Regions from separate parts of the Sinobaca sp. TMA16-18 genome, predicted to be linked through region 1. Evidence: a T-box and tRNA genes for the amino acid it is inferred to sense, from the RefSeq annotation. Region 1 holds a T-box; the other holds one or more tRNA genes.
What was found. A T-box is a leader RNA that pairs with one kind of tRNA and senses whether it is charged. The one in region 1 lies ahead of tyrS (tyrosine--tRNA ligase), so its partner is inferred to be a tRNA-Tyr.
Positions count from the first base shown of each region.

Region 2: it encodes a tRNA-Tyr, which carries the amino acid that the T-box ahead of tyrS (tyrosine--tRNA ligase) is inferred to sense. The anticodon was not compared.

Region 1 covers NZ_JCAKFM010000001.1:608,145-623,456, forward strand. Annotated here, with positions in the region: gene AC5W14_RS03095 (amidohydrolase) at 1-880, opposite strand, end outside; gene thiI (tRNA uracil 4-sulfurtransferase ThiI) at 904-2,109, opposite strand; gene AC5W14_RS03105 (cysteine desulfurase family protein) at 2,110-3,282, opposite strand; gene AC5W14_RS03110 (septation ring formation regulator EzrA) at 3,380-5,068, opposite strand; gene hisJ (histidinol-phosphatase HisJ) at 5,348-6,166, shown strand; gene AC5W14_RS03120 (GAF domain-containing protein) at 6,181-6,639, shown strand; gene rpsD (30S ribosomal protein S4) at 6,886-7,488, shown strand; gene AC5W14_RS03130 (hypothetical protein) at 7,530-7,730, shown strand; gene tyrS (tyrosine--tRNA ligase) at 7,813-9,087, opposite strand; T-box leader at 9,164-9,365, opposite strand; gene AC5W14_RS03140 (transglycosylase domain-containing protein) at 9,493-12,906, shown strand; gene acsA (acetate--CoA ligase) at 13,078-14,796, opposite strand; gene AC5W14_RS03150 (GNAT family N-acetyltransferase) at 15,029-15,312, shown strand, end outside.
Region 2 covers NZ_JCAKFM010000002.1:55,319-70,630, reverse strand. Annotated here, with positions in the region: gene AC5W14_RS04140 (alpha-amylase) at 326-1,783, opposite strand; gene AC5W14_RS04135 (undecaprenyl-diphosphate phosphatase) at 2,019-2,831, opposite strand; gene zupT (zinc transporter ZupT) at 2,857-3,666, opposite strand; gene glmM (phosphoglucosamine mutase) at 3,807-5,156, opposite strand; gene AC5W14_RS04120 (CdaR family protein) at 5,149-6,705, opposite strand; gene cdaA (diadenylate cyclase CdaA) at 6,708-7,520, opposite strand; gene AC5W14_RS04110 (zf-HC2 domain-containing protein) at 7,697-8,326, opposite strand; gene sigW (RNA polymerase sigma factor SigW) at 8,343-8,909, opposite strand; tRNA gene AC5W14_RS04100 (tRNA-Ala) at 9,149-9,224, opposite strand; tRNA gene AC5W14_RS04095 (tRNA-Gly) at 9,242-9,315, opposite strand; gene AC5W14_RS04090 (NarK family nitrate/nitrite MFS transporter) at 9,449-10,966, opposite strand; tRNA gene AC5W14_RS04085 (tRNA-Lys) at 11,200-11,275, opposite strand; tRNA gene AC5W14_RS04080 (tRNA-Tyr) at 11,290-11,375, opposite strand; tRNA gene AC5W14_RS04075 (tRNA-Glu) at 11,423-11,497, opposite strand; gene AC5W14_RS04070 (D-alanine--D-alanine ligase family protein) at 11,632-12,846, opposite strand; gene AC5W14_RS04065 (UDP-N-acetylmuramoyl-tripeptide--D-alanyl-D-alanine ligase) at 12,867-14,453, opposite strand; gene AC5W14_RS04060 (alpha/beta fold hydrolase) at 14,446-15,228, opposite strand.

The DNA of each region.
Region 1 (15,312 bases):
AGGCCGTTCTGCCGCCAAGGGCACCGTCCGAAAATATTTTCACGGCTCCAAATGTAACAAATGGATGTACCGGCGGCTCTTCTGCAAACAGTTCCTCTGCTACTTCGTGGTGAACAAGCAGGTTCGTTCGCAGAGCTCTTTTTTCTCCAAGCACTTTATAAAACGTTTCATATGTTTCTTTAAAGCTGTTGTAATAATTTAAATCTTCCGTATGGCCTCCGGTCAACCCCATGGAAAGCATGCGATCTACTGCAAGCGTAAGCGCCTTTTCCAAGTATGCCTTCGTTACAGGAGGCATCACTTCCTTAACTGCATCCGCTGCCTGATCGAGCAGATACCCGGTAGGAATTCCGTTATTATCCTTTACAATCATTCCGCCGGGCGGATCAGGGGTCTCTTTATAAATAGAAGCTTTGTTCAGCGCTTCTGTATTGGCAAGAGCCGCATGCCGGCAGATTCTTGTTAAAATCATAGGATTATGAGGAGCCAGCTGATCGAGCTCCTGTTTATGGAAAATTTTACGATCCGGAAATTTGTTTTCATTCCAGCCTTCTCCAATGAGCCATTCGCCTGCTTCCAGGGCAGCTGCCTTATGTGCAATCAGCTGCTGCATTTCTTCAGCTGTTTCACAAGTAGACAGATCCAGGGTAAGCATTGTTTCGCCAAGGCCGATCATATGAAGGTGGCTGTCTGTAAATCCAGGATAAAGAACGGCTCCCTTAAGATTTTCTACACGCTCTATTCGATCTGCATACTGTTTTTCCAACTCTTTTTTCGAGCCGGTCATGATGATGTCTTCTTTTTCTGTATAGACAGCTTCTATTGTTTCCTTTTCCTCGTTCATCGTGTAGATTGTCCCGCCGTGCCAAAGTGTGCCCATTGCTTATTCCTCCCTGCTTTTAATTAAAGAAGCGAATCCATATCGCTCTGCTGCGCAGACGAAGCAGATATGATTGTTGTTTCTGTATGCTGCACCGCCTCTTCAATAAGAGACTCATATTCGAACGCTTTTTCAAAACGGGAGGCTTTGTCCCGGATTGGTTTTGTTACAGAATCTGTCGGCAGAAAAATAGTGCAGCAGTCTTCATAGGGACGGATGGATATAGGATAGGTGCCAATGGTTTCTGCAATCTTCATCACCTCTTCTTTATCCATAGCAGCGAGCGGCCGGATAACCGGCATCGTGGTTACTTCGTTAATCGTATACATACTCTCAATCGTCTGGGAGGCCACCTGGCCGATGCTTTCTCCATTGATTATCGCCTGAATCTTTTCTTTGCCTGCTGTTTTTTCTGCAATACGAAGCATCATTCTTCTTGTTACCGTCATTTGGTAGCTTGAATGAATATGATCTCTAATGCCTGTTTGAACATCGGTGAACGGAACCACGTGCAGCCGGATGTCTGCTCCATAGGATGCCAGTACTTCAGCCGCATCCTTTACTTTTTGAAGGGCTTGAGCAGTTGTATAAGGCGGGCTGTGAAAGTGAAGGGCTTCAATAGTTACGCCGCGCTTCATAGAAAGGTAGCCTGCTACCGGGCTGTCAATACCGCCAGAAAGCATTAACAGCCCCCGTCCGCCGGAGCCTACCGGCAGACCTTTTGCCCCCGGGATCCTTCCGCAGCTGATGTACGTTCCCTGTTCCCGGATATCAATGGTTAATTCTACCTGCGGCTGATGTACGTCGACCGAGATCCCTTCGGTATGTTCGAGAATCCAACCGCCTACGGCAGGGTTTATTTTCTGGGAAGACACGGGGAAATTCTTATACGCTCTTCTGGCGCTTACTTTGAATGTTTCTTTCGGTCCCTCGTACGCTTTAAATACAGTAAGAGCTGTACTGCGTATCGACTCCACGCTGTTTTCTGCTTTGGCGGCCAGACTCAAAGAAGAAAGGCCAAAAACAAAGCGTACTTTTTCCGCTACAGCCATGCCTTCTTCGCCGTTCAGTTCAATAATAATTCTTCCATATGTTCTTTTTGCTTTTACATTTGGAAAGGTGGTTAGTACCTGACGGATATTGTGCAGAAGCTGCTTTTCAAACAGGCCTCTGTTCTCTCCCTTTAGAGCAAGTTCTCCATACCGGACAATTATATGATCAAATATCATTTATTTTCCTCCTACGACTAATTGGACAGAAGGAAAGATACTGCTGCAAGCGGCAAGCAGCGTTTCTATATCTTCTTCTGTTGTTTCTGTACTTAAACTGATCCGAAGCGCCGTTTCTGCACGCTCTTTTGTAAACCCGCATGCGCCGAGGACAGACCCGGTATTTTTTTCTTTGGACGAGCATGCCGACTTCGTGGATATATAGATCCCGCGGCTGGATAACTCCTGCACGACCGCTTCCGGTTTTGTGTTTTTTACAGAAATGTTCAAAATATATGGAGCACTGTTGATCGCCGGCGTGTTAATTTCTACCCCTGCCATCTGTTGATAGCGGCGGGTCATCTTCTGTTTTAGATCAGAGAGCGCTCCCCCGGCTGCTTCGTATTTGTCCCGGCTTAAGCGGAGGGCCTTAATCATTGCAGCAATCGCTGCCACATTTTCCGTCCCGGCCCTCATTCCACTTTCCTGGCTGCCTCCGGCAATGATTGGGACCAGGTTTTTTCGTTTTTTCTTCACGAGAATACCTGCGCCTCTGACACCGTGGAATTTATGAGCGGACAGCGAGTACAAATCGACGTTTGTCAAGTCAATCGGAAGTTTCCCTGCCCCCTGCACATCATCCGTATGGAAATAAACTTTGGGAAAAGCGGCAAGTTTCCGGCCGATTTCCTCTATCGGCTGGATCGTTCCTAATTCGTTTTGTACTCTTATAATAGATACAAGCACGGTAGCTGGACGAACAGCCTTCATTACCTGGGAAGGATCAATTCTTCCATCAGGTCCCGGCTGTAAGTAGGTCACTTCAGCCCCCTGCTTTTCCAGATTTTGAAACTGCTTTAACACAGATGGATGTTCCATCACTGTCGTAATAGCATGGTTCCCCCTGGAAGCCAGAGCTGCCATAGTTCCCTGCACTGCCAGGGCATTTGATTCGCTTCCTCCTGAGGTGAAGATAATTTCTTCTCTTTCTACTCCCAGCATAGCAGCGGCAGACTCTCTTGCTTTCTGAAGCAGTATTCCCGCATCCTGTCCCAGCTGATGCATGGAAGAGGGATTGGCAAAATAATCGGTGGACGCTTTTATGAATGTTTCCATCGCTTCCGGCCATGGCCTGGTTGTCGCGCTGTTATCTAAATAAATCATGGCGTCCTGCCTTTCTATCTGTTTTAGCATTCGTTATACTCTTCTCAACGTAATATCCTACCACATTTCGTTCGGTATGTGCGTTTTCACGCAGCAAAAAAGCCGTCTTTTCCAGACGGCTTTTCTTCTACTGCTTACCAAATTCAAGAAGTACTTCACGTATATTCGAATTCTTTTTTTCCATTGCCCCAATAGCTGTATTAACTGCATCATCATAGCGGCCTTTGTGGAAATGCTTTTCCGCTTCGTTAAATTGTTCATTAAGCTCCTGATCGCTGCTTCTATAGCGGTTTCCGTATTGGATGGCAAGTTCTGCCAGCTTTACCTGTTCGAGAGTGGCTATCAGGCGCTGGTGAAAGCGTCGTACGCTTTTATCTGCTTCCTCTACATCTGCATTGGCCCGGGCAATTTCCACCGGCACTTCATCGAGCGTTTGTTCCGCCGCCTTCACATGCTCATCTGCATCATCCAGGTCATTTAAAAGCGGGGAAGGAATTCTTGGCATAAAGGAGCGCTGCAGAAGCATTTCATCTTCCAGCAGCTGGCGCTTTACAGAAGCAAAGGTATCCAACGCTTTCTTTTCGTCTTTGCGAAGCGTGTACAGCCTGTCTTTTAACTGCTGTATTTCTTTTGTAAGGCCGCTCCATTCTTTGCGGTGCTTTTCAAGCTGGCTGCGCTGTTCTGAAAATGTCTGCGTCTGATTAATATTGGAATCCTGGAATACGCGCCAGTTTCTAATTGTTTCATCCATCTTCACTGCCAGTCTGTCATGCATCTCTTTATCTTCCATTGGAATTAAATAGCTGACTTCGACTTTTGCTTCTTCGCGCTGCAGGTCAGCCAGTTTTTCTTTAAGCTTTCGCAGTTGTTCTTCCAGCTGTGGAATTTCTGCCTGTACCGCTCCGCGGGCATCCACTTCTTTTTCAAGCATTTCGTACGTTAATTCCATAAACCGTCTTATTTCTTCGATTCTGTCTTTTACTTTTTCCAGTTCAAATTCTTCACAGCTTTCCTTTAAAGCGGGAAGCTCCTGCTTGTATTCTTCAATCTGTTCATATAAGGAAAGATGGCCGAGCGGATAACCCTGGCTTTGCATGTTTTCCACCCCGCGCTGCAGTTCTCTTAATTCAGATGGCAGCTCCATGTCAATATCTTTTAACAATACGGGAATTTCTTTCATCTGTTCATTCTGCACTTCGAGGTCATGGTCAACCTGCTTAAGCGTCTGTCTGGCAGACGTATAATTGCCTGCCTCTCTATCTTCTTCAAAAGAAATCAAAGCCTGCTTCATTTCGGTTTTGCGTTCTTCAAAAACCGGTGCTGTTTTCCCAAGAGAAAGGGAATGCTGCAGCAGATGCCTCGACATGGCATCGTATCTCGCCTGCGTTTCAGAGATGCCTGCCTCATTTTCTTTTTCACTGTGAACCAGCTCGTCCACTTCTTTAAAAATGGCTTCGATCTGCGCTTCTATATCCTGAAGCTGATTTTCTACCGCATGAACCAGGTCTCTGGCTTTTCCAAAACGATATTTATTTGCCTGTTCTTCAATATCGTAAAGAGCTTTTTCAATATCAGGGATATGTACGCCGACAATATCGTCCCAATCTTTACGCCAAAGCTCGAATTTCTCTTCCGTTTCCCCGGAAATTTTCAATCCTTTTACTTTGGCAATTTCTTCCGCAACCGGACGGCTTCCCAGTTCGATTTTCCAGTTTTCCAGCCTGTCTACATCTTTGTATATTTTTCTTCTTGATAAGGTTCCATAAATAACAACAGCTACTACTATTACCAAAATAGCTAAAAGGATAAACTCCATTGCATTTTTCACTCCAGTTTCAACAACATATGTTTGAAATATATTTTTCGTGCGGCCTTGCTTGTTCCTTTATATGTATACACGAGTAAATCCGGAAGCGGCTGTTTTTTTCTCTCTCAAAGAACATCAGCTTCTATTACCAAACGTGTATTCATGGTTTGTTTATTTTTTTAATCAATGACTTTATGATAACATGTAAAGGCTCTCGTGTGAGAGTTGGTTACATAAATATTTCAGAAATATTATCCAATATTAAAAATCCGGGAAGGATGAAGTCTTATGAGTCCAAAGCGCGATGGACATGTCCACACACCCTATTGCCCCCACGGTACATCCCGTCCCCTGGAAGAATATATTGAAAAAGCGGCAGCCGGCGGCATCACCACTTTAACTTTCGCCGAACACGCCCCGCTCCCGGAAGGGTTTACGGATACCGTCCCGGATAAAGACAGCGCAATGTCCATGGGTAATCTGGAAGCCTATCTGCTGAAGCTGGAAAGCGTCAAAAAAACGTATAAAAACGATATTACGATTTTAACCGGTCTCGAAGTTGATTTTATTGAACGGTATGAAAAAGAAACAGAAAAGTTTCTTGATACATACGGCCCTTACCTGGATGACAGCATTCTTTCCACTCATTTTCTGTTAGCTGATGGAGAATACACATGCATGGATTACAGCCCTGATTTCTTTGCTTCGTTAGTAAGCCGGACAGGGTCAGTGGATGCTGTAGCCCGTTTGTACTTTCAAACGGTTCTGCTGTCTGTGAAGGCCGGCCTCGGCCCGTTCAAACCCGGACGCCTGGGTCATATGACGCTCGTCCACAAATTCCAGCGTAAATTCCCGGTAAAACACTATCCGACCGATTTAGTGCATCAGATTCTGCATGCTGTTAAAAAGCACAATATGGAGCTTGATTATAACGGCGCGGGCACCGCTAAACCTCTCTGCCGGGAGCCGTATCCACCGGAATGGATCATCAAAGAAGCGCTGAGCCGGCACATTCCTCTCGTATACGGGTCGGATGCCCATCAGCCTGCCGAGTTATTCCAGGGCGTTAAGGAACTTTACCCCCTTACACTATTTAATGATAATTAAAGGAGATATGTACGATGCAGACTTCCCCGTTGCACCTTATTAACAAACAGCTTGACTCCCTTTTAGAAGGAGAAGCCGATCAAACCGCCAACCTGGCCAATGCTTCTGCTCTTTTGTACCAGCATTTTTCTTCGGTAAACTGGGCCGGATTTTATTTATATTCCCCAAAGGAAGATGAACTTATTTTAGGCCCTTTTCAAGGGCTGCCGGCCTGTGTCCGCATTTCTATGGGAAAAGGCGTATGCGGAACCGCCGCCGGGACTCTTGAAACCCAGCGGATCGCAGATGTTCATGCTTTCCCGGGCCACATCGCCTGCGACAGTGCCTCCGCTTCTGAAATTGTCGTTCCGCTTGTTAAAGAGGGCGTGCTTCTTGGCGTCCTGGACGTTGACAGCCCGGAACAAAACCGCTTTTCAGAAGAAGACCAGGAGATTTTGGAAGAATTCGCCGCTGTTCTTTTAAAGCATATTTAATACGCTTTACTTCTATTGACTTGACAGCTTTAAAAGGATATAATGATCTTTGTGCAAAAAGACAGCCAGGGTAAGCCTGCCATGTTCGATCTTTCTTCATTTTATTCCTATACTCGCAGGAGTATAAGGTGTATTGCGTACCCTCCAGCTGTCGAGGTGAAGATACGTGAAAATAAAATGGGCATAGCGGGAGATTACCAACGTTGCTCTTTTTTCAACTATTTTATTATAAAGGAGATTACTTGTATGTCACGTTATACAGGACCATCTTGGAAAAAGTCACGTCGTTATGGAATTTCTCTTAACGGCACAGGAAAAGAATTAGAAAAAAGACCTTATGCACCAGGTGAGCACGGCCCAACACAACGCAAAAAGCTTACTGAATACGGCCTTCAGCTTCAAGAGAAGCAAAAGCTGCGTTTCATGTACGGCTTAAATGAGCGTCAGTTCCACCGCACATTTGAAATCGCAGGCAAAATGCAGGGTGTTCACGGCGAAAACTTCATGGTTCTTCTTGAAGCACGCCTTGATAACATCGTGTATCGTCTCGGTCTTGCCCGTACGCGCCGTGGTTCACGCCAGCTCGTTTCCCACGGTCACGTAACTGTTGACGGTAAGCGCGTAGATATTCCTTCTTACCGCTTAAAGCCAGGCCAGGTTATTGGCCTTCGCGAAAAGTCACGCAACCTTACTTCTATCAAAGAAGCTTTGGATGTAAACAGCTACAAGCCTGACTTCGTCAGCTTTGATGAAGAAAAAATGGAAGGTTCGCTTGATCGTTACCCAGAGCGTTCTGAACTTCCTGCAGAAATCACGGAAGCCCTTATCGTTGAGTGGTACTCCCGTTAATAAAGAAAAGCAGCCGGCCGGCTGCTTTTTTTTATTTTAAATTGTGGATTTCAGTCTTCGTTTTACCAATAATAAGAGAAGACAAACGAAACCCCTCGTATTCCTTTCAACAGGAATACGAGGGGTTTTTAAATGCAGCGATGGTTATTTTTTTCGAAAACAAAACCATAAAAAAAGACCAGGCGGTGACTCAGGCAGACCAGCCACCGCTGAAGATTGGCCTGCCGAAAGCTCCCGCCTGAATAAACACCAGCCTTATCTTTTTTTAGATCTGATACAGCTGTTTCATTTTTTTAATGTACTTTTGGGACAGCCCTTTTTGCTCTATTTAAATGATACGAGCGCGTATTTCTTTTTGCCTCTTCTTAAAATAGTGTACCTGCCACCGATTTTGTCTTCATTGGACAGCTGCTTTTGTAAATCGGTGCAGCGTTCCCCATTAATGTAAACGGCACCGTTTGTAATATCTTCTCTCGCCTGTCGTTTCGACGGAGAGAGTTTTGCTTCCACGAGTGTATCAATTAAGCCTGGTTCTTCGTTCGTTCCTGCCTCATGGGTGGGAACGTCTTTGAATCCCTGCGCAATTTCATCTGCCGAAAGCTTTTTCACGTCTCCCCCGCCAAAAAGGGCCGCCGAGATATTCTGTGCCTGCTGTACTGCTTCTTTACTATGAACAAATGCCGTAAGCTCTTCGGCCAGCTTCTGCTGGGCTTCTCTTTTTTCCGGTGCCTGCTGCATTTTCTGTTCGTATTCCTTTATTTCTTCCGCCGGGAGGAATGTAAAGTAATGCAGAAACTTGATTACATCTCTGTCATCGGTGTTTATTAAAAACTGATAAAACTCATACGGTGTCGTTTTAGAGGGATCGAGCCAAATCGCACCACCCTCAGTTTTACCAAATTTGGTGCCGTCCGCTTTTGTGACAAGAGGAATAGTGAAGCCGAATGCTTCGGCTTTCTGCTCTTCATCTGCGCTTTTTCTGCGGATCAGCTCCAGCCCTGCCGTTATATTGCCCCACTGGTCGCTGCCGCCGATCTGAAGACGGCAGTTTTTCTCTTTAAACAGGTGAAGGTAATCGAGGGACTGAAGAATCTGGTAGCTGAATTCTGTAAAAGAGATGCCGTTTTTGATTCGGGATTCCACCGATTCTTTGGACAGCATATAATTCACGCCAAAATGCTTTCCTACGTCTCTTAAAAATGTAATAACACTCATTTCTCCGATCCAGTCAAAGTTGTTAACAATTTCTGCTCCGTACTCTCCTGTGAAATCAAGGTGTCTCTGCAGCTGACTGCGGATTCTCTCGCTGTACATTTTTACTACGTCTTCTTCGTTCAGCGACCGTTCGACACTCTTTCCGCTGGGATCTCCAATAAACCCCGTAGCTCCGCCGACTAAAGCGAGAGGCTTGTGGCCGGCCAGCTGAAACCGGCGCATCGTAATAATTGTAAGCAGATGTCCGATATGAAGGCTGTCGCCGGTCGGGTCAAATCCACAATAAAGCGTAATAGATTCTTTGTTAAGTAAAGCTTCCAGCCCTTCCCGATCGGTTACCTGATTCACTAATCCTCTTTGTTCCAGATCCTGTAAAATAGTCATTGTGTCTCTCCTTTTAAATTAACCACCAACGCAGCGGCTGCCGTCATCGGACAAATAAAAAAAGCCCGCTTTTAATAAAAGGGACGATGTTTACCGCGGTACCACCCTTTTTTAAAAGCAAAGCTTTTCACTCAAACCGTTAACGGCGGCTGCCGTCTTTATCTGCTAAAGAAGCTCGGATAACGTAATTCGCTTTTTTATATGTACCGGCTTCCACCAGCCGCCGGTTCTCTGTGACAGGGATAAAAAAAGCTACTTCATTTCGTCTGCGCTGTTCTGTTATTTATGATAATCACTATTTAACATGGTTTTTCCGGCAATGTCAAGCTTCACTGCCGATTGTCCTTAGTTTAAATATGGGTCTTTTATATGCTATAATGAGCTAGAAATTTAGGGGGTCGCTGCATGAAAAATTTTTTATACAAAGCTAACAAACGAGTCGATTGGTTTAGAGGAAAACAGCTGGGAGAGGAATCCTACTCCCGTTCTAATATTATTATAAATATTGTTCTGGTTGCTGTTATTGTTTTTATTTCTTTTATCCTTTTTATCGGGTCGGTCGGCGCTGGTTTTTTTGTGTCGCTCGTAGATGATCAGGAAGCACTGAACGAAGAAGAAATGCGGGCAGAGATTTATGATTACGAACAGGCCAGTGATATGTATTTTGCCGGCGGTGAATCGTTGGGAAACGTCCCTGCAGATATTGAAAGACAGCAGGTGCCGCTTGAAGATATTTCCGACAATCTGGTCCATGCCATTATTGCTACAGAAGATGAAAACTTCTACGAACATGATGGTATCGTTCCTACTGCTTTGTTCCGGGCTACATACCAGGAGATGAGCAACGCAAGTGTCCAGACCGGAGGAAGTACACTAACCCAGCAGGTTATTAAAAATCAACTTTTAACAAATGAAGTAAGTTTCGAAAGAAAAGCTAAAGAGATTCTGCTGGCTCTTCGGCTGGAAGGCTACTTGAACAAAGATGAAATTCTGGAAGCCTATCTTAACCTTGTACCATTTGGCCGGAATGCCAACGGCTTAAATATTGCAGGCGCCCAGTCTGCTGCGGAAGGTGTATTCGGAGTAGACGCTTCCGAGCTTAATATCGCCCAGGCAGCTTTTATTGCCGGCATGCCTCAAAACCCTTATGGTTATACGCCCTTTGAAAATAATGGAACCGTAAAAGAAGAATTCGAAGCAGGACTTAACCGCAAAGACCGCGTATTAAATGACATGCATGACAAAGGCTATATTACAGAAGAAGAATACGAAGAAGCGATGGCCTATGACATCGAGGAAAATTTAGCAGAGCCGAGTGATACGGTTACAGATGAGTATCCTTATATCACGGGTGAAGTGCAGCGCGAAGCCTCTACTCTTCTTCGTGATCAAATGCTTGAAGAAGATGATGTAAACCTCAACGCAATGGATGAAGAAGAGCGTGAACAGACGCTTGAACAGTACACGACAGACGCCAGGGAAGACCTGGCAATCGGCGGGTACGACATTCATATTACAATTGACAAAAGTATCTATGACAACATGCAGGAATCCATTGAAAGCTCCACCTGGTTTGGTCCGGATCGTACCAATGGAGATATAACAGAGCAGGAAGAAGTCGGTGCGATGATGATTAATAACGAAACCGGAGCCATCATCAGTTTTGTCGGCGGCAGAGATTACGATACACAGAACTTAAATCACGCTACACAAACGTTCCGACAGAATGGCTCCACAATGAAACCGCTCCTTTCCTATGGACCTCTAATGGACGAAGGAGAACTGCATCCCGGTTCTACTGTAGCCGATGTGCCGACAGACTATACGACGGGAACAGAAATTAATAATGCCGGCAGCGGCTTTGAAGGATTTATTCCGGTACGGGAGGCGCTGCAGCGTTCTCAAAACATTCCTGCAGTAAGAAGCTTCTGGGAACTCGAGCAGGAAGAAGCTAAAGAACATTTAGAAAACCTCGGTTTCACGAGACTATCGGAGGAAGAACCTGTAGAATCAACCGCATTGGGCGGACTCGAGAACGGGGTAACTGTTTCGCAGAACACGAACGCTTTTTCTACATTTGCCAATGAAGGCCAGTACCATGAGAGCTATATGGTAGAACGCATTGAAAAGAAAAGCGATGGCGAAGTCGCCTACGAGCATGAAACAGAAGAAACCGAAATATTTTCCCCGCAGACAAGCTATTTAATGGTTGATATGCTTCGGGATGTTCTTGAGTCACCCGGAACAGCCGCCCAGCTTTCTTCTTACTTGGACGAAGAAGGCGACTGGGCCGGAAAAACAGGAACAACGTCTGATCAGGTAGATGCCTGGTTTGTAGGTATGAATCCTGAAGTCACTATGGGACTCTGGCTCGGTTATGATAACCGTGAACAGCAGAATCAGCTGGAAAACTCATACAACGGGTATTCCTACAGTGAGCGTACCCAGAATATTTGGGCTGATTTAATGAATGCCGCCACCGAGGCCAATCCGGATGCTGTTAATACGGACAGCACGTTTGAAGAGCCTGATGGCATTGTGGAACAGGAAATCTGCGGTTTATCCGGCCTGCTTGTCTCTCCTATGTGTGAAGAAGCCGGACTTGCTGTAACAGATCTAATGAATGAAGAGTTCGTGCCAACAGAAGAAGATGACAGCCTTCAGGAAGGCGAGCTCGTTGAAATTGATGAAAGCACCTATACTGCTTATGAAGAAACTCCTGACGATTTTACTTTATCGGGAATTATTCTGAATGAAGATTATTTCGATGACATTGATAATCCGGAAGAGTATTTTCCAGGAGACATTGGTGATGTTACTGTCGACCGGGATGCTCCCGATAACGAAAGAACCCCTGCTGCTGTTTCAGGCGTATCAAGCAGCGGCACTGAGCTTACATGGTCGGAACACACAGACGATGATATTGTCGGATACAGAGTATATGAAGGCAGCAGTGTAGAAGATACTATTGTAGGAAAAGACAACACCTCTGCCACACCTGGATCCGGCTCCTATACAGTCAGAGCTGTCGACACCCGTGGAAGAGAATCCTCCGATTCTGCAAGTGCAGGAATTTCTTCCGGCACAAATGGATCAGAGGATGACGATGATAACGGCGATGAGAGCGGCTCAGAAGACGCCAGCCAGGATAGCGAACCTTCTACCGGCACCACAGAGGAAGACCCGGAAAGCCAGGACGAATCGTCTGATGAGAGTTCAACGGAACCGGATGAAGACACTAACGGTTCCGATGAAGAACAGGACTCTCCGGCAGAAAGTTCAGATGAAACAAATCAGGAAGAAAACGGATCTTCAAATGGGGAGGATACCGGAAACGATGATTCTTCAAGCGAAGAAGAGAGTTCTTCCGACAACGGCGGCAGTGAGACAGAATCACCTTCAGATAACGGTGCATCTCCACCAGCGGATGGAGACACTTCTCCTGAGCCGGAGAGCCCCGCTGAACCAGAAGCCCCTGCTGAAGAAGAGGAAACGCCTCCTGCTGCACCTGAGTCCGAGGAAGAAACGCCTGTTGAAGAACCAGCTGAGCCGGAAACCAACGGTTCAAGCTCAGAAGAGGACGGTGCCTCCAGTCCAGAGGCCCCGCCTGAAAACAGCAGTGGCACCAATACTGAATCTGAAGAGGAAACAAGTTCTCAAGGCGGCGGCTCTACTCCTGTAAATCGGGAAGAGGATGAAGAAGCCGAAGAGGAAACGGAAGCCGAGCCTGAACCAGATTCAAGCCCGGAACCGGAAGATACTTCCGATGCGGAAGAAAGTTCGGAATCAGAGGACGGTCCGGAGTCGGAAGAAGAATAGCATCTATTTGATTACGTTTAACAGCCTTATTCCTAAACTGGAATAAGGCTGTTTTTTAATACGTTTGAACCCAGCATGACGCTGTACTCTATCTACAGCGTCTCATGAAAAGCGCGCCTGTAAACGAAAAAAGCCTCATTCCTGTGTGGAATGAGGCTTTTGATTATTTGCTTATTCTTCCATCGTAGAAAGATCGCCAGTTGGAAGATCGAGTTCCCATGCTTTAAGCACTCGTCTCATAATCTTACCACTTCTTGTTTTAGGAAGTTTGTCTCTGAATTCAATTTCCCGCGGTGCAGCGTGTGCAGCCAGTCCTTCTTTAACAAAGACTCTGATTTCTTCTTTTAGTTCATCTGTTACTTCATATCCATCACGGAGAGCAACAAATGCTTTAATAATTTCGCCTCTAACCGGATCCGGCTTGCCTATTACTCCAGCTTCAGCTACAGCAGGATGTTCCACCAGCTTGCTTTCTACTTCAAATGGACCGACACGTTCACCGGAAGTCATTATAACGTCATCGATTCTGCCCTGGAACCAGAAATAGCCGTCTTCATCCATATAAGCGGAATCACCTGAAATGTACCAGCCCGCCACTTCGAAATAGCTGTTAAACTTCTCTTCGTTATTCCAAACGGTTCTCATCATAGAAGGCCAGCCGCTTTCTATAGCCAGGTTACCCATTCTGTTTGCCGGAAGCTCTTCGCCCTGGTCATTAACAATAGCAGCTTTAACACCTGGAATCGGCTTGCCCATAGAGCCGGGCTTTATTTCCATCGATGGATAGTTACAGATCATCTGTGCACCTGTTTCTGTCATCCACCACGTATCATGAATGCGCAGGTTAAATACTTCTTCACCCCATCTTACTACTTCAGGGTTCAGCGGCTCCCCTACACTTAGGATGTGTCTTAGTTTGGAAAGGTCGTATTTTTTCACTACTTCGTCTCCGGCACTCATCAGCATTCTAAATGCTGTTGGGGCACTGTACCATACGGTGACTTTATAATCTTCCAATGTCTGATACCAGTCCTGGGGGCTGAAGCGTCCGCCACGTACTACGTTGGTTGCTCCTGCAAGCCATGGGCCAAAGATTCCGTAGGAAGTTCCTGTAACCCAGCCCGGATCGGCTGTGCACCAGTATACATCGTCATCCTTCAAGTCAAGTACCCACTTTGCTGTCTGATAATGCTGCAGCATAGCATTATGAACATGTAGTACGCCTTTTGGCTTGCCGGTGGACCCGGACGTGTAATGAAGAATCATTCCATCTTCTTTATCCATCCATTCCGGCTCAAACTCTTCGCTCGCCGCTTCCATTCTGGAATTAAAGTTCAAATACGGTCCTTCTTCTTTTACGTCTTCACCGTAAATAAATACCGTATCAAGCGCAGGCAGGTCATCTACCGGCACTCTCTCTAATAAAGTTGGTGTCGTAAGAAGGCCTTTTGCACTGCTGTCTTCCAGGCGGTCTCTTACCGCACCTTCCATGAAGGCTTCAAATAGCGGACCTACAATGGCTCCTGCTTTAATAGCCCCAAGGATAGCAAAGTACAGTTCAGGAGATCTTGGCATAAAAATAAATAAGCGATCTCCTTTTTCAATACCTGCATCTTTTATCATATTGGCTGCTTTATTTGTATGCTTTTTCATTTGTTCAAATGTATATTGTTCGTCCCGCTGTGCATCACTATAATACAGCGCTACTTGGTCTTTCTTTTCAGGCATATCGGCATAACGATCAATCGCTTCATGAGCCAGGTTTATTTTCCCTGTTTCATACCAGGAAAATTCTTTTTCGATATCCTCCCATTTAAATGTCTTAGCTGTATCTTCATAACTCTTTAAATTGTGATCTCCGTCTCTTGGAGGAAGCGCTTTCAGTTGCATTAATGATCGACCCCTTCTGCTAAATGATATGTGTTCTATTACACATTATAATATAATATGAATATTTCTTCAATTTATAATCTGCTGAATTCAGGCTTATTACCGGTGACTATTAGTTACTGTAGGGATTCTCCCGAAGAAATTCCCTTAAATCCCCAATATTTTTTTCAGGTGTTGTATAATAAAAGTAATTCTATCATTAGTTCATTATATGCTAAAAGGTGGTACTTGGATGAACCATAAGAAGAAATACTATTCAAAGGAACTGGAATTCAATGGCAGGACACTGCTGATTGAAGGTCCAATATCCGGAAAAAAAATTCATGATTACGAACTGCACGAAGGACTTGTCGCATTCCGTTCCCCTTCCGAACAAAAGAAAGCGCTTATTAGTATTGCCGATCTTCCCGAAGGTCGTATTAATGTTGTCGTTGATGACAACACAATAGTCGGCTATGTCACGTTTGTCTACCCGGATCCGCTGGAACGCTGGTCTGAGGCAGAAATGGAAGAACT
Region 2 (15,312 bases), on a different contig from region 1:
CAAAGAGTTGCCTCCTTGTTTTAATCCTGCTGCTGACGATTGTGCCGGACAACCGGGAGGCATCCGCCGATGCTCGATGAACCTCCTCCTCGTCAACTGCTCGTATTGTTCTCCGTACGGAACAGTTCAGGCGCTGTAGTATGCGGTTTTCTCTATCCCCCTGTTCGTTAAATAGAATCATGGTTATCTTACTATCTTTTCCCATATAATGCAATATCTTTTTAAAAAGAATTATTAAGTAAAGTAAAGATAACCCATACCATTAGACGCGAAAAAAAGAATCCGGGTTACAGTTCTTCTGTAACTTTTCCGGATTCTTCTGTTTTTATTTATCAGGTGTGGCCCAAACGCTTAAGCTTTCTCCCATAACAGGAAAGGAAGCAGTGCCGTCTTCTTCGATAATAATTTCGTCTTTGCAGTTACGGGTATAATCGACCCATGCCTCACCGGCATGCTCTTCTCCGACATTCATCGTTAAACTGTTGTCCCCTTCATTGGAGATAACAACGGCGCAGCCGGAATCTTCCATTTCTTCGGTTCCGCGGCGGACCCAGCCTATTAGATTAGCTTCTTCAAAATAGTCTTCCTGTTCGCCGTAGGCTTTATGCCTGCGCACATATAAAAGCGGATCAATTTCTTCTGCTTTTCCTTCTTCCGGTGCAGGACCGTTGATGCCGAAATAATCACCGTAAAACACACAAGGATAACCATCTTCCCTTAACAGAATTAATGCATAGGCGCTTTGTTTAAACGGTTCTTCCACCCATGACTCCAGTGATTCTTCAGGCTGGGAATCGTGATTATCCACAAATGTTACTGCGTGCATTGGGTGGGACTGAACAAGCGTATCATTAAAGATTTCACGCAGGTCATAGTCCGCTCCCGCATTGGAGGCATTGTGCAGATTAAAGTGGAGCGAGACATCAAACAAGTCAATCTTATAGTCAACGTTATCCAGAAACTCCTGGCATTCTTTAAGATCGGAGAGCCAGAATTCCCCGACAATATAAAAGTCCTCGCCCCCATGCTCCATCGCCTGCTCGGCAAATTCCTTCACAAAATCATAGTTTATATGTTTAATGGCATCCAGTCGATAACCATCAACCCCTAATGTATCCGTCAGCCATTGACTCCATGAAATTATTTCTTCCCGGACTTCCGGATTGTTATAGTCGTAGTTGGCAAACATAAGAAAATCATAATTTCCGAATTCATCTGCTACATTTTCGTTCCAGGTCTTGTCTTCACCTAGAATACGGAAAATCCCTTCTTCATCTTCACTGGCATTGTAATCTGTGCCGTTAAAATGAGTGTGGTTCCATTTGAAATCAGAGTGGGTGTCACCGCGACCCGGGAACGTAAACTTCGTCCAGCCTTCCATTTCAAAAGGCTCTCCTATATCTTCATGGCGGTCTTCTTCATTCACTTTCACAACTTCAAAGGTTTCTTTTTCGTCCGCTGCTGCTTTATGATTCATCACAACATCCGCATAAACACAGATATCCTGCTCATGGCAGGAGGCAATAGCTTCCAAAAGCTCTTCTTTTGTTCCATATTTTGTCGGTACAGACCCTTTTTGGTCGAATTCTCCCAGGTCGTACAGATCGTATACCCCATATCCATTATCGTCGGGTGTTTCTGATTTAGCTGCCGGCGGAATCCAGACTGAATCGATTCCTTTTTCCTTGAGCATAGAAGCCATTTCTTTAAGCCTGTTCCAATGGGCCCCGTCTGCTTCCAGGTGCCATTCAAAAAACTGCATCATTGTGTGATTTTTCTTCATGTTCACTTCTCCTATGATTAATTTTTCCATTAGACAGCTTATCGGTCCTTAAAAAAAGAACCCCATTCCATAAAAAGGGCTGAAACCGGTTTTCGGCTTCAGCTGCCGTTTTATGAGAACAAATGATTCTACTCTTATAGATTACCCTAAATATCAACGGACTGAAACCTTATCCAGATAAAAATGCCTGTAAGCATGTGCTCACAGGCATTTTCCCTGGCATATTTTCTATCAATTACCCGATAAAAAGAAGTACAAGGGTACCAACAACAAAGCAATAAATCGCAAAGTACTTCAAGTTTCCTTTTGCCATAATGTTCATAAACCACTTTAAGGAAACGTAGGAAGCGATAATGGAGGCTGCGAAAGCCACCAGGTAATTCACCCACATATCCGGAAGATTTTCTCCTAAGATCGTATCTAAGGATAGCACAGTCGTACCGATGCTGATAGGAATATAAAGCAGAAAGGAAAAACGAAGTGCTGTTTCCTGCTTTGTACCTAACAGCATTGCAGCTACAATTGTTGCCCCGGAGCGGCTGATACCTGGAATTAAAGCAACAGCCTGAGCCAGACCGATGATAACAGCATCTTTCCAGTTCAACTGCCCATCGTTTCTACTGCCCCGCAGATTACGGATAATCCACAGTGCAAACCCAGTTACAATCAACGTAGCTCCCACGATCCATACTTTATCAAGCTCTGCTTCTATAAAGTCTCCAAGCGTCAGGCCGATAACGCCTGCCGGTATTGTTGCGATTACCAGATACAAAATAAAATCGAAATCTCCGCGTGCGGATGCCTTTCTTGTCGTAACGTAACTAATACCATTTGTCGCAAGTTTGAGAATATCATTCCAATAGACTATCAGCACAGCAATCAGCGAGCCAAAGTTAACGAGCACCAGAAATTCAAGCCCTGTATTGCCAAGACCGATTAATTCCTGAACAATAACGAGATGTCCGCTTGAAGAAATCGGGATAGGTTCTGTAATCCCCTGAAAAAGGCCCAGAAACAAATATTTGAGAAGCGTCCATATATCCTGCATGTCATTGAACATCCTTTGTAGGTTATTAGATAAATAAAAGCAGGCTGACCGCCATGACCGCCATTCCGGCAATCAATCCGTAAATGGGAAGATGAGTTTCATCATACCGCTTCGCGGCAGGCAGTAGCTCATCGAGTGAAATAAATACCATAATACCTGCCACTCCAGCAAACATAACGCCAAATGTGACATCGTTTAAAAAAGGCATTAGAAATAAAAAAGCGATTATCGCCCCAAGCGGCTCGGACAAGCCGGATAGAAAAGACAGCTTAAAGGCCTTTCGTTTACTTCCAGTAGCGAAATAGATGGGCACCGACACGGCAATTCCTTCCGGAATGTTATGAATGGCAATCGCGACGGCAATCGCTATACCAAGCGTTGGATCTTCGAGAGCCGATGCAAACGTAGCGATCCCTTCCGGAAAATTATGAATGGCAATCGCCAGCGCCGTAAATGTCCCCATCTTCAACAAGTCCGGCTCCTGCCTGGAACGGTTGACTACAGCCATATCTTCCACACGTTTTAATTCATGGGGATTGCCCTGTTTGGGAATCAGTCTGTCAATGGCTGCAATCAAAAGCATGCCCCCAAAAAAACCGCCGGCTGTCGACCACTGGCCGCCCGTGTTCCCAAGAGCACTTACGAGAGACTCCTGGGCCTTTACATATATTTCAATCATCGAAATATAAATCATTACGCCCGCCGAAAACCCAAGCGATACGGAAAGAAATTTAGTATTAGTCGTAGAAGTAAAGAAAGCCAGAAAGCTTCCTATTCCAGTAGCCAGGCCTGCCATTAGAGTCAACGCAAAGGCAAAAAGAACATTTTCCGGCACGTGCGGCTCCTCCTTCAAAAATGAAATACGGCTTTCCAACAATCAACAAGAGCCGGGATAAGGAATGGAAAGACAAAAAGAAATTCAAACTAAAAAAAGCATCTCAGGCAGCCAGGCCCAAGATGCTCAGAAAGACGCTTTTATGCTCTTTGGGTTCCCATGTGTTCTTCAACTATACTTGCTATTTCTTCTACGTAACGATTACACAATTCCTTGGTTTCTGCTTCTGCCATAACCCGTACAAGCGATTCTGTTCCGGAAGGGCGCACCAGGATACGTCCGTTGCCGGCCATTTCTTTTTCTGCTTTATCAATGGCTTCTTTTACATGCGGATTAGACGCTACTTCATGTTTATTATGCACTCTCACATTTACGAGTTTCTGCGGGAAAATCTCCATTTCAGAAGCAAGCTCGGACAGTTTCTTTCCAGTTGATTTCATAATATCAACAAGCTGAAGCGCAGAAAGCATGCCATCTCCTGTCGTAATATGATCAAGGAAGATTAAATGACCGGACTGCTCGCCTCCGAGCGTAAATCCATTTTTGCGCATTTCTTCCATGACATAGCGGTCTCCGACTGCTGTCCTTTTCGTTTCTACCCCGATTTTTTCCAATGCTTTATACAAACCAAGATTACTCATTACTGTCGTAACCAGTGTGTTCTCGGTGAGTCTGTTTTCCTGCTTTAGGTGCTTGGCGCAAATATACATAATCTGGTCACCGTCTACAAGCGTTCCTTTTTCATCAACGGCGATCAAGCGGTCCGCATCTCCATCAAACGCAAGTCCGATGTCTGCTCCTTTTTCTTTCACGAAAGCAGCAAGGCCTTCAGGGTGGGTCGATCCTACATTGTCATTTATATTCAAACCGTCCGGATTATTTCCCATCGTAGAAATGTCTGCTTCCAGATCTGCAAACAGATGCGGTGCAAGTGCCGAGGCAGCTCCGTGTGCGCAGTCAAGCGCTACATGCAGGCCGGCAAAGTCTTCGTTGATAGTCTGCTTGAGAAAATGGATATATTTCTGGCCGCCTTCAAAATAATCATTTACGATGCCAAGGCTTTTTCCTGTCGGCCGTGGAAGAGTATCCTCTCCATCCAGCAGTACTTCAATCTCTGCTTCCTGGGCATCCGTCAGCTTAAAGCCGTCCGATCCAAAAAATTTAATTCCATTATCTTCCACCGGATTGTGGGAAGCTGAAATCATTACACCGGCCTGGGCACTTAATGCTTTTGTTAAATAAGCAACTCCCGGCGTGGAAACAACACCGAGCCTCATTACTTCTGCTCCGATGGAAAGAAGTCCTGCTACCAGGGCTCCTTCAAGCATTTCACCTGAAATGCGTGTATCTCTTCCAATAAGCACTTTAGGGTTTTCAGTTTCTTTCGTAAGTACGTACCCGCCGGCTCGGCCGATTCGAAATGCCAGTTCAGGAGAAAGCTCCGTATTGGCAACACCTCTAACACCATCCGTCCCAAAATATTTACCCATTATCTATCTCTCCTTCATTTTCATTATCTGTTTGATTTGTCTGCACGCTTCCAGTGGTATCTTCCCCGTTTTCACTGCTTTCTACATCGTTCTGGCCATTTTCCGGCTCTTCTGTAGTATCGGGTTCGGCAGGGGATTCCTCCACTGGGGTTTCTTCTTCAGGCTGCTCTGGGGAAGGCTCAGGCGAAGGTTCCTCCGGACTTTCCGGAGCATTTTCCCCACCCTCTTCTGTTTCAGGGTCTGTCTGGGCTTCGTCCGGCTCTTCCGATTCTTCGGCAGCTCCCCCGGAGTCTTCTTCATTCTCTACAGTAGAGACGATTATCTCGGATGAGGCAGGAGTAACTTCTATATTATCCGGCCCGGACGCCTGCAGTGTGAGAGTTTTGGCTGTACCGGGAGCAGTGCTCCCACCCTCCTGCCAGTCCGCACTCAAAGAAATATCCCCGGCATTAAGGCCTTCAAGCGAATCAGCCGTTCCTTCTACTGATACGTTCATGGCTCCGCCTGCCGGAGACTCCCACTGCACTGTTCGTCCTTCTGGAACATTTTCAACATTTATAGGAATATTGGAGAAGGAAGTTGTCCCGCCTTCTCCAGTTTCAACTTCTACTTCAATCGTTTCAGGCTGCACAGCATTGGCTCCTTCCGGAAGCGGAAGCGCTACTTCAATCGTTCCGCCTCCTTCGCCAATACCTGATAAATCAACAGGTGCTTCAATCGTATCCAGGGTATCAAGCACATCCTGTGGTGCCGATACCAACGCTTCCTCCTGGGAAGGATTGAGGGCTGCAATACTAACTCCGTCCTGCGGTGTTCCTTCTCTCGTTAAAGTAATCGGCACTTCAGCTGATGTGCCTTCTTCTCCCATTGTTACATTTACAGCCTGTGGCTCGATCTGGACATTAAGCTCATTTCCCTGGTCATCATAGGCGACTACTTCCTTCTCGCCTTCAATCGTACTGGCCGCTCCAGATACATCGACGAATGCGGAAACTTCATTTATACTTTCGTGTACACTGGAGCCGGCCTGAATAGTAACATTGCCGGGGGTGACTGTGAAATCATCCGCCTGGTACGTTTCTTCTGTTTCATCTTCGTTGGTCAGCTCTACTTCTACCGGATAAGAAACGCTCTCCAGTTCTTCGACCACTACCGTAGCATACTCCGGAGTGACAGAGACTTCAAGGTCAGCCGGGAAATTTCTGTTTTCAATCGGCACCTGGTGTTCCCCAGTTCCAAGTCCTTCCACGTCTACAAACACTTCGTAAGACGTATTGGAGAGCTGGAACAATGTAAGAGAGGTCTGGGAGCCGGAAAGCTGAACGCGCAGATCATCCGGTGTCGTAGCTGTAGCAGAATAATTTTCTTCATCATAATCTACGATAAGTTCCACGTCTTCCAGTTCAAACGTGCTGTCTTCCTGGTCAGGCAGTACGCTTGCCTGATTGCTTACATTATTACTCATATTGATCATCATAAACAGCATAATAGCAATGCACAAGGATATAAAACGGACAAACCATTTATTACTAAACATGTTATCCATCATAATTAGGACCTCCCCCACTGCCACAAACCATTGCTGTTACGATCATCGGAAATCAGTTCTTTTTCCAGCATGGCGAGAAGCGTTTCTTCATCTAGATTACGGTGCAGTTCTCCGTTTTTGGTCACCGATACACTGCCGGTTTCCTCAGAAACTACGACTGTCAGGCAGTCCGTCACTTCACTGATGCCAAGAGCTGCTCTGTGCCTGGTTCCCAGTTCTTTTGAGATAAAAGGGTTTTCGGACAGCGGCAGATAGCAGGCCGCTGCTGCAATTTCATTGTTTCGCATAATCAGCGCTCCATCGTGCAAAGGAGCATTCGGAATAAAAATATTAATGAGCAGTTCCGAGGTAACCGTGGCATTCATTGGAATGCCTGTTTCTACATAATCATTCATGCCCGTGCCTTTTTCAATGGATATCAACGCACCGATTCGGCGCTTGGACATATACCGTACAGATTTCGTGATCGCATCCACCGTTTTTCGTGAGCTCTCTTCTGTAGCCATTAAAGCACGTCCAAATAACCTGCCCCTTCCGAGCTGCTCAAGCGCTCTTCGAAGCTCCGGCTGAAAGATAATAATAATGGCCAGAAGCCCGTATGTAACGGCTTGGGACATAATCCACTGCAGTGTTCTCAGGCCAAATACACTGCTTAAAAACCATATAATAAGAATAAATAAGATCCCTTTAACGAGCTGAACTGCCCTTGTTCCCCGGATTACTGTAATCAGTTTATATACTACGTAGGCAACAAGCACAATGTCCACTACTGCGCCAAGGGTTCGCAACAGGTTAAAATCCTCTCCAAAAAACATGCGCTTTTCCTCCATTTTTGTCTAACGAAAAAAAGAAAACAACAGATTCATTATAGCACAAGTTCTCTATTGTTCTTCTTGAAAACGACAGTGGTCTTTTCTTTTCTGAAGTGTGTATAGACGTTCTTTGTTCCTTCTTTGTTTCACTGTCGATGAAAAAAATAGCACATGTGATTTTATTCTTCTGTATTCCAGGTAAATGCTTCCGTCGTGAATTTCTTGACGTAATACCACATCCACTCCAAAGCCTGGTCTACGTCTTCAATATCACCGGCTACCCGGCCGGCTGAAGCTAAATATGGTTCTCCGTTGATGACTGTAAGGTCCCCCTGTATTTCCCCATGCACTTCTACTTCACCATTGCGGACCATTAGATCCCCGTGAACAACTTCTCCTGCGGGCACAATCACTTTGCCGTTTTCATGATCAATTTCTACATTTTCTCCTCCGGCTACTGCGATCTGGCCGCCGCTTTGGTCATTCCAGATAGACATCATGCTTGATGACATTAACAGCAGAAAAATAGCCGCTGCTGCCAATACCGGATGTTTCCTGCCCCACTTTTTCCAGCCGGGCTTCTTTTTTCTGGAAGGAAGGTTCTGCATGATCTGGTCTGTCATGCGGATGGGCGCCTCTATATGGGACGTACTCTGGACAAACATGACGGTTCTGTTTAACTCACGGTAGTGCGCCGCGCAGTCCGGACATTTCTCAAAATGGGCAAACAGTTCTTTTCGTTCGACGGCATTTAGTTCTCCATCTACATACTGATCGATTCGTTTTTCTTCTTTTTTCTGGCAGGCCATGACAGTCCCTCCCCTCTTAAATATTTCTAAGCCGCTTACGCAGCGCTTCTCTTCCACGATGAATATGGGTTTTTACTGTATTATCCGGAAGATCGAGAATATCGCCGATTTCTTTTATCGATAAATCTTCAATATATCGAAGAATAATAGCAGACCGGTATTTAGGAGGGAGCTTTGCAATTTCAGTCTGCACCCATTCCTGCATTTCAAAGGCTACTACCTGCTCTTCCGGCAGCAGGTCTTCTGAAGACAGCTGGGAATAGCCGCTCAGCCCTTCGGTTCCCTGGATTTCCGCATCAAGGGAATAATCCGGTTTTCTCTTGCGGAGCCGGTCGATGCAGAGATTGGTGGTGATTCGAAACAGCCATGTGGAAAACTTTCTGGATTCATCATAGCTTTCCAAATTGGCATAAGCCCGGAGAAATGCTTCCTGCGCAACGTCCTGAGCCTCATAAGCGTTTCCGGTCATCCGGTATGCGATTTGGTACACTTTATCTTTATACAGGTCCACAAGCTCTGCAAAAGCATCCTGATCGTCTTCTTTTTTTATCGCTTTAATCAGACGTTTGACAACCGCATCCATCTCGTATGACCTCCACCCTTTCCGGGTCTCTTAATTACGCAGAATAAACCCTTTCGTTTCAAAACAAATATATGTATAGTTCGTTTCCGTTGATTTCAAAGAGGAATGGATTTCTATTCCAATTAAGCACAATTTATTGTACCACGGTTCTTCTGTTTCGGATATTGACGACTATTTTAACAAATGGACGCACAAAAAAGCCGCCGGCTTACAGCCGACAGCTTTGTATTTTATAGAAATGGTGGAGCCTAGCGGGATCGAACCGCTGACCTCCTGCGTGCAAGGCAGGCGCTCTCCCAGCTGAGCTAAGGCCCCTTCTATCATAGTATGTATGGAGCGGGTGATGGGAATCGAACCCACATCATCAGCTTGGAAGGCTGAGGTTTTACCACTAAACTACACCCGCATGAACATTCCCTTTTTTCTAGGACATGTTCCACTATACCATTCATATTTTTTGCCGTCAACAAAGCTTTTGCTTTCAAGCCGGTTCACCAAAAAAGCTCCGGCAGAGGCCGAAGCTTTAGGCGTTCTGTATTTTACCGCTTGTAGGCGGCTACTTCTTGTTCAGCTATCTTCTCATCTGATTCCCTTGCGAGGGCAAGATCGTCTTCAGAGTAGTAGTAATCCTCGCTGAAAGAATTCTGTGGTTCTTCCAGTGTGAAATAACAGATCACAAAGCTGACGAACGCTCCCCCTGCCAGTATAAAGAAAAACTGCTGGGGCGTAACGAACGTATAAAGCGTTAAGTACACAGCAGCTCCGACATTTCCGTAAGCACCTGTCATACCGGCTACCTGACCGGTAATGCGTTTTTTAACCATCGGCACCATCGCAAACGTGGCTCCTTCTGCTCCCTGTACAAACATGGAAGTAAAGATAGTCACCAGTACAGCTAAGTACAGCGGCCAACCGGAATTGATCATTCCCATCCCAATCAGGCCAAAGGAGATACCAAACATATAAATCAGCATAATTTTCCGGCGGCTTCCCATTCTATCAGAAAGAACGCCTCCAAGCGGCCGGGCCAGCAGATTAATAAACGCAAACGATGCAGCTATCAGCCCCGCATTGGCAGGAGAAAGCGAGAAGGTAAGCTGGAAAAACATCGGCAGCATCGCTACAATGGCAAGTTCGGCTCCAAAATTCGCAAAATACGTACTATTCAACGCCCCTACCGTTTTAAAGTTATAACGATCGTCTTCCGGAACCCCTTTTTTCAAAATGGGCAGATTCACTTTTAAAATATTGTATACCTGATAAATAACAACAACAACAATAAGCGACCATATTGTATACAACGCCGGTTCAGACACAAATCCGAGCTGTTCAATTCTCCATACGCTGAGAGCTAATGCTCCGCCGAGGGGAAGCGTCCAGAAAATGAGTTGGACCATATCCTTATAGCTGCTTACTTCCATGGCGCTTGCTTTCTTCGGCTTGATCATTGCCCGCCCGTCCGGTGTATCTTTGACGTTAAAGTAGAAGATAAAACCATATACAAACGTAACGACTCCGGTAAACGCTACCGCATATCTCCAGCCCTGGTCTCCTCCAAAAAGAGTCAGCGCGAGCCAAGGAAGAAGCATCGCAGCGGCCGCGGAGCCGAAGTTCCCCCACCCGCCGTATATACCCTCTGCAAAGCCGACATGCTTAGGCGGAAACCATTCGGATACCATCCGGATACCAACAACAAAGCTTGCGCCGATGCTTCCAAGCAGCAACCTCGAAATCATCAGCTGCATCCAGGTGTCTCCAAATGCAAATATAAAAGTAGGAAAAGACATAAGTACCAATAAAGAAGAATAAACGATACGCGGTCCAAAGCGGTCCAGTAAACTCCCTATTACAATTCGGGCCGGAATTGTCAGCGCTACGTTAATAATGCCTAGTGCTGCTATATGCTGAGTAGTCAGCCAGCCCATATCATCCATCATAGTTGTAGCAAGCGGCGCCATATTATACCAGGCGAAAAAAGAAACAAAAAAAGCAAACCAGCAGAAATGCAGAATTTTAATACGTTCATCTTTAAATTTAAAAATGTCTTTAACTCTCATGCTACGCCCCACCTCATATATTCAAAGTAAATTCTTTCATCAAGGTAGCATGAATTTTCTTTCCCGCTTTGCTTTTCGGAAGATAATATAACGAGCTATTTAAAATTATGTATTTTATATGCATATTATTAGAGATATTTTCCTTTTTTTTACTTTTTATCCTCGATTTTAAATTCTATTTTCTTCTCTTAAAACACAAAAAAAACCATGACTTTATTGTCATGATTGAAAAATGGTGAGCCATGGAGGATTCGAACCTCCGACCCTCTGATTAAAAGTCAGATGCTCTACCAACTGAGCTAATGGCTCGTTCTATTTTTAAATGGTGGAGGGGGACGGACTCGAACCGCCGAACCCAGAGGGAGCAGATTTACAGTCTGCCGCGTTTGGCCAACTTCGCTACCCCTCCAAAACAAACTTTCCACATTGATCTGCTTGGTATAAACAAAAAAATAATGGTGACCCGTACGGGATTCGAACCCGTGATACCGCCGTGAAAGGGCGGTGTCTTAACCACTTGACCAACGGGCCGTACAAACAAAGACAGATGAATTCCTTACTGCCAAATGATATTATACCCCATGAAATTATAGGATGCAATCTTTTTATTGCAGAAAAAGAAAAAAGAACCGGAGACATTTCTCCGATTCTTACTGTTTTTCCAACTAGCTGCGGGATGCTGTTTTAGCTCCGCTTTTTCCACCTTTGAGCCCGCCTGCGCTCTGGGTGGAAAATAAGTTTGAGTCAATCGAGAACGTAAGTTTTTCGCGTTCTCTTCTACGCTTCAACGCCATTTGAATCAGCTGATGCGTCAAGCTTGTATAATCTTTGCCCGCTGGGTCCCAAAGATAAAAGGAAAGGGAGCCCGGGATTGTATTAATTTCGTTTACATAGATCATATCAGTTGCCTGGTCGATCATAAAATCAATACGTGAGACGCCGCTGCAGCCAAGTGACTGGAACGTATCTTTTGCCAGCTGCTGAATATCTTCTGTCTGCTCTTCATCCAAGGGCGCTGGAATGACACGGTCTGTACTTTCCATACCTTTTGCACCGTCGCCGCCTTTGCCGCCGCCCTGATACTTATCCTGATAGCTTAGAATGTCTTCTGTTTTCAATACTTCTTCCAATACGGAAGCTTCTACTTCTTCGTAGTCGCCTACAACTGAACAGTTAATTTCCTTCATATCTTCAACCATGTGCTCTACAAGAATTTTGCTGGCAAATTCCATCGCTTCTTCCACCGCACTTCTTAGTTCATCGCGGTCTCCGGCTTTGCTGATGCCTACGCTTGATCCAAGATTAGCCGGCTTCACAATTACCGGATACTCCAGCGTTTCTTCTACTAACGCGGTAATTCCTTCCGGATTGTCGGACCAGTGCGTACCGTAAAACCAAATGTCATCAAGAACCGGAATCTGTGCATCACGGAGCACCTGCTTCATGATCACTTTATCCATACCGACAGCAGAGGACATAACGTCACACCCTACATAAGGAATATCCATTAGTTCAAAGAATCCCTGCAGCACGCCGTCTTCTCCAAACGTACCGTGAACAATAGGGAAAGCCACGTCAATTTCCGCGACAACACGCTTCCCGAATTTAGGAACAGGCTTTTTCTGCAGCACTACGCCGCCGTCATCCCCGCCCGTAACAGTAATTTTCTGCAGCTTTTCAAACAGCTGGTTAAGGTCTTTATAGTTTTCAATGTCGCGGAGGTCTTCTCCTGTATACCACTGGCGGTTTTTTGCAATATAAACAGGTACTGCTTCGTATAATTTTTCATCAAGGGCATGCATTGCCTGTACCGCTGAAATAACCGATACCTCGTGCTCTACAGATATTCCTCCGAAAAAAACACCAACTCTAGTTCTCATAGGTAAGTCCCTCGCATTCTCTACTCATTAAATGTGTCCGGCAGATCGTTTTCCAATAACACAATGGATTTTTGGACAGCTTTCTCGTGCATTTTATTTAAGGCATCCTGCAGGTCAGCGGCTACGTAGTACTTCTCTTCCGGAAATTCTTTTTCCAGAAGGCCGTCCTGCATAGGCTTTGTCTGCTTTTTCCCTACTAAAATAATAAAATCGCACACATCCGCCGCATACTCGGCAAATGCTTTATTCAGGTCGTACTCTTTATCTCCGAGTTCAATCATTCCCGGAGTAATCAGCATCTTGTATTCCGGCATCTGGCCAAGCACTTCAAGTGCCATCCTTGACCCTACCGGATTGGAGTTAAAGGCGTCATCAATAATCGTAATGTTCCCCTGCGGCTTCTTGAGCTCCAGGCGGTGTTCCACCGGCTGGAGCTTTTTCACGGCACGTGCCATTTTCTCTAACGGAATACCTTTTTCCGAACCAATAGCTACTGCCGCCAGGATATTGTAAATGTTATGACGACCAAGCAGCTTTGTCTCTACATCCACGGAGCTGCCATCATATTTCATAATAGTAAAAGTGGACCCTTTAGAAGAAAACGCAATATTATCTGCACGGAAGTGAAGATCTTCCGCATCGATTCCATAATACATCGTGCGTACCTGGTTGCGCTGCTCATAGGACATGATATTTTCATCGTCTTTGTTTAAAAACGCGGTGCCGTCATTTGGCAGGCTTTCCACAATTTCAAACTTCGTTTTCTTAATGGTATCAAGCGTCTTAAATGTCTCCAGATGCTGTTCACCGATAGCTGTAATAATACCGTATTTCTGGTGGACCAGGTCACAGACGCCTTGAATGTCATGTTCTTGTTTGGCACCCATTTCCGCTATAAAAATTTCATGGTACGGCTTGAGCATATTACGGATAGTCAATGTGATACCCATTCTTGTATTGTAGCTCTCCGGTGTCATCAGAACATTAAACTGAGAGGAAAGAACGGCTTCCAACACATGCTTTGTGCTTGTTTTGCCATAACTTCCCGTTACTCCGACGGTTTCCAGATTAGGCATGGACTTAATAATCCGTTCCGCATCATTAAAGAAATGCTGGTTAATCTGGCGTTCAATAGGCATATTGATTAAGTTTGCCATCATCACCATAAAGTACACGAAAATGTTTGTCAGAATGGCCAGGGCAATAAGCCAGAAATAAGAACCGTTAATACCGGCACTGAGCGACAGCCCGACGATAATAACCGCTGCGTACAATAACGTAACCGTAATAAACAGGCGCCGGACTCTTTTGGTTACGACCAGCTTCTTTTTCTCTGCTGTCTCCTGCATCATTAATACATTAACACCGTATACTATAATTCCAATGGTCAGCGCGAGCCAGACGTTTCCTGCAAATAATGGCAGCAGCGCTAGCAGCGGCCAAAAGCTTCTAATAGGAAACACGCGGTCCTGATGTTCTTTCATCCATTTCCAGATTCTTTCGTTTCTATAACTGTTCAGCTGGAGCATATGCGTGCTTCGCTTCACAAGACGCAGCGTATAATACCCCCAGGCAATAATAAACAGTAAAATAAGCAGACTAATCAAGGCTTGCCGCCTCCTTTTTTTCCTTTTGGAGGAAATGGTCAATAATAACGATAAATTCATTTAAATTATCGAGGTAGGAATAATGGCCTGCACGTTTCAATACGACCAATCCCGCATCGGGTATTAATTCTTCCATTCGTTTTCCATCAGCTACCGGTGTAGCTTCGTCGTTTTCTCCCCATACAAGAAGAACAGGTACTTTAATATCCGGCATATGATGGGTTAAATCTTCATTGACTACTTTGACAAAGGTCTGCTGCATAACGCCGGAAACATCTTTATAATCAGAAGAGCCGACTTTCCCTTTTACACGGTCCATTATCGTCTGCTCGTATTTGTTAATAAGAGGCAGTTTCAATAATTTCTTCAACGTTTTATACGTATACACTTTGTAATAGTATTTAAAGGTCCGTTTTGGAAGAACGCCTGCGCTGTCAACGAGAATAACCTTCCTGACAGCGTTGGCTGCTGAATACTTAATAGACACCCTGCCGCCGAAAGAATGACCCATTAAAATTGGATCTTCAATCTCAAGCTTGCGGATCAGCTTTCCGAGCATCTCCGTATAATCTCCTACAGACCAGGGCTCCGGTGGTTCAGCACTTTGGCCGAAACCGGGGAAATCAATAGACCATACTTTAAAATCCTTTTCCAGACGCTGGTGGACTGGTGCAAACGTTTGAACATTTGCCCCCCATCCGTGAAGCAGCATGACGTTTGCTCCTTCTCCAGATACCTGGTAATGGACGTTCACGCCATCAATATCAATGTACACTACTAAACGCTCCTCTTCTTTAACACCAAGGTTTTTAATCTAAATAACATCGTGTCGGATATGTGCTGTTGAAAAAGCACTCCA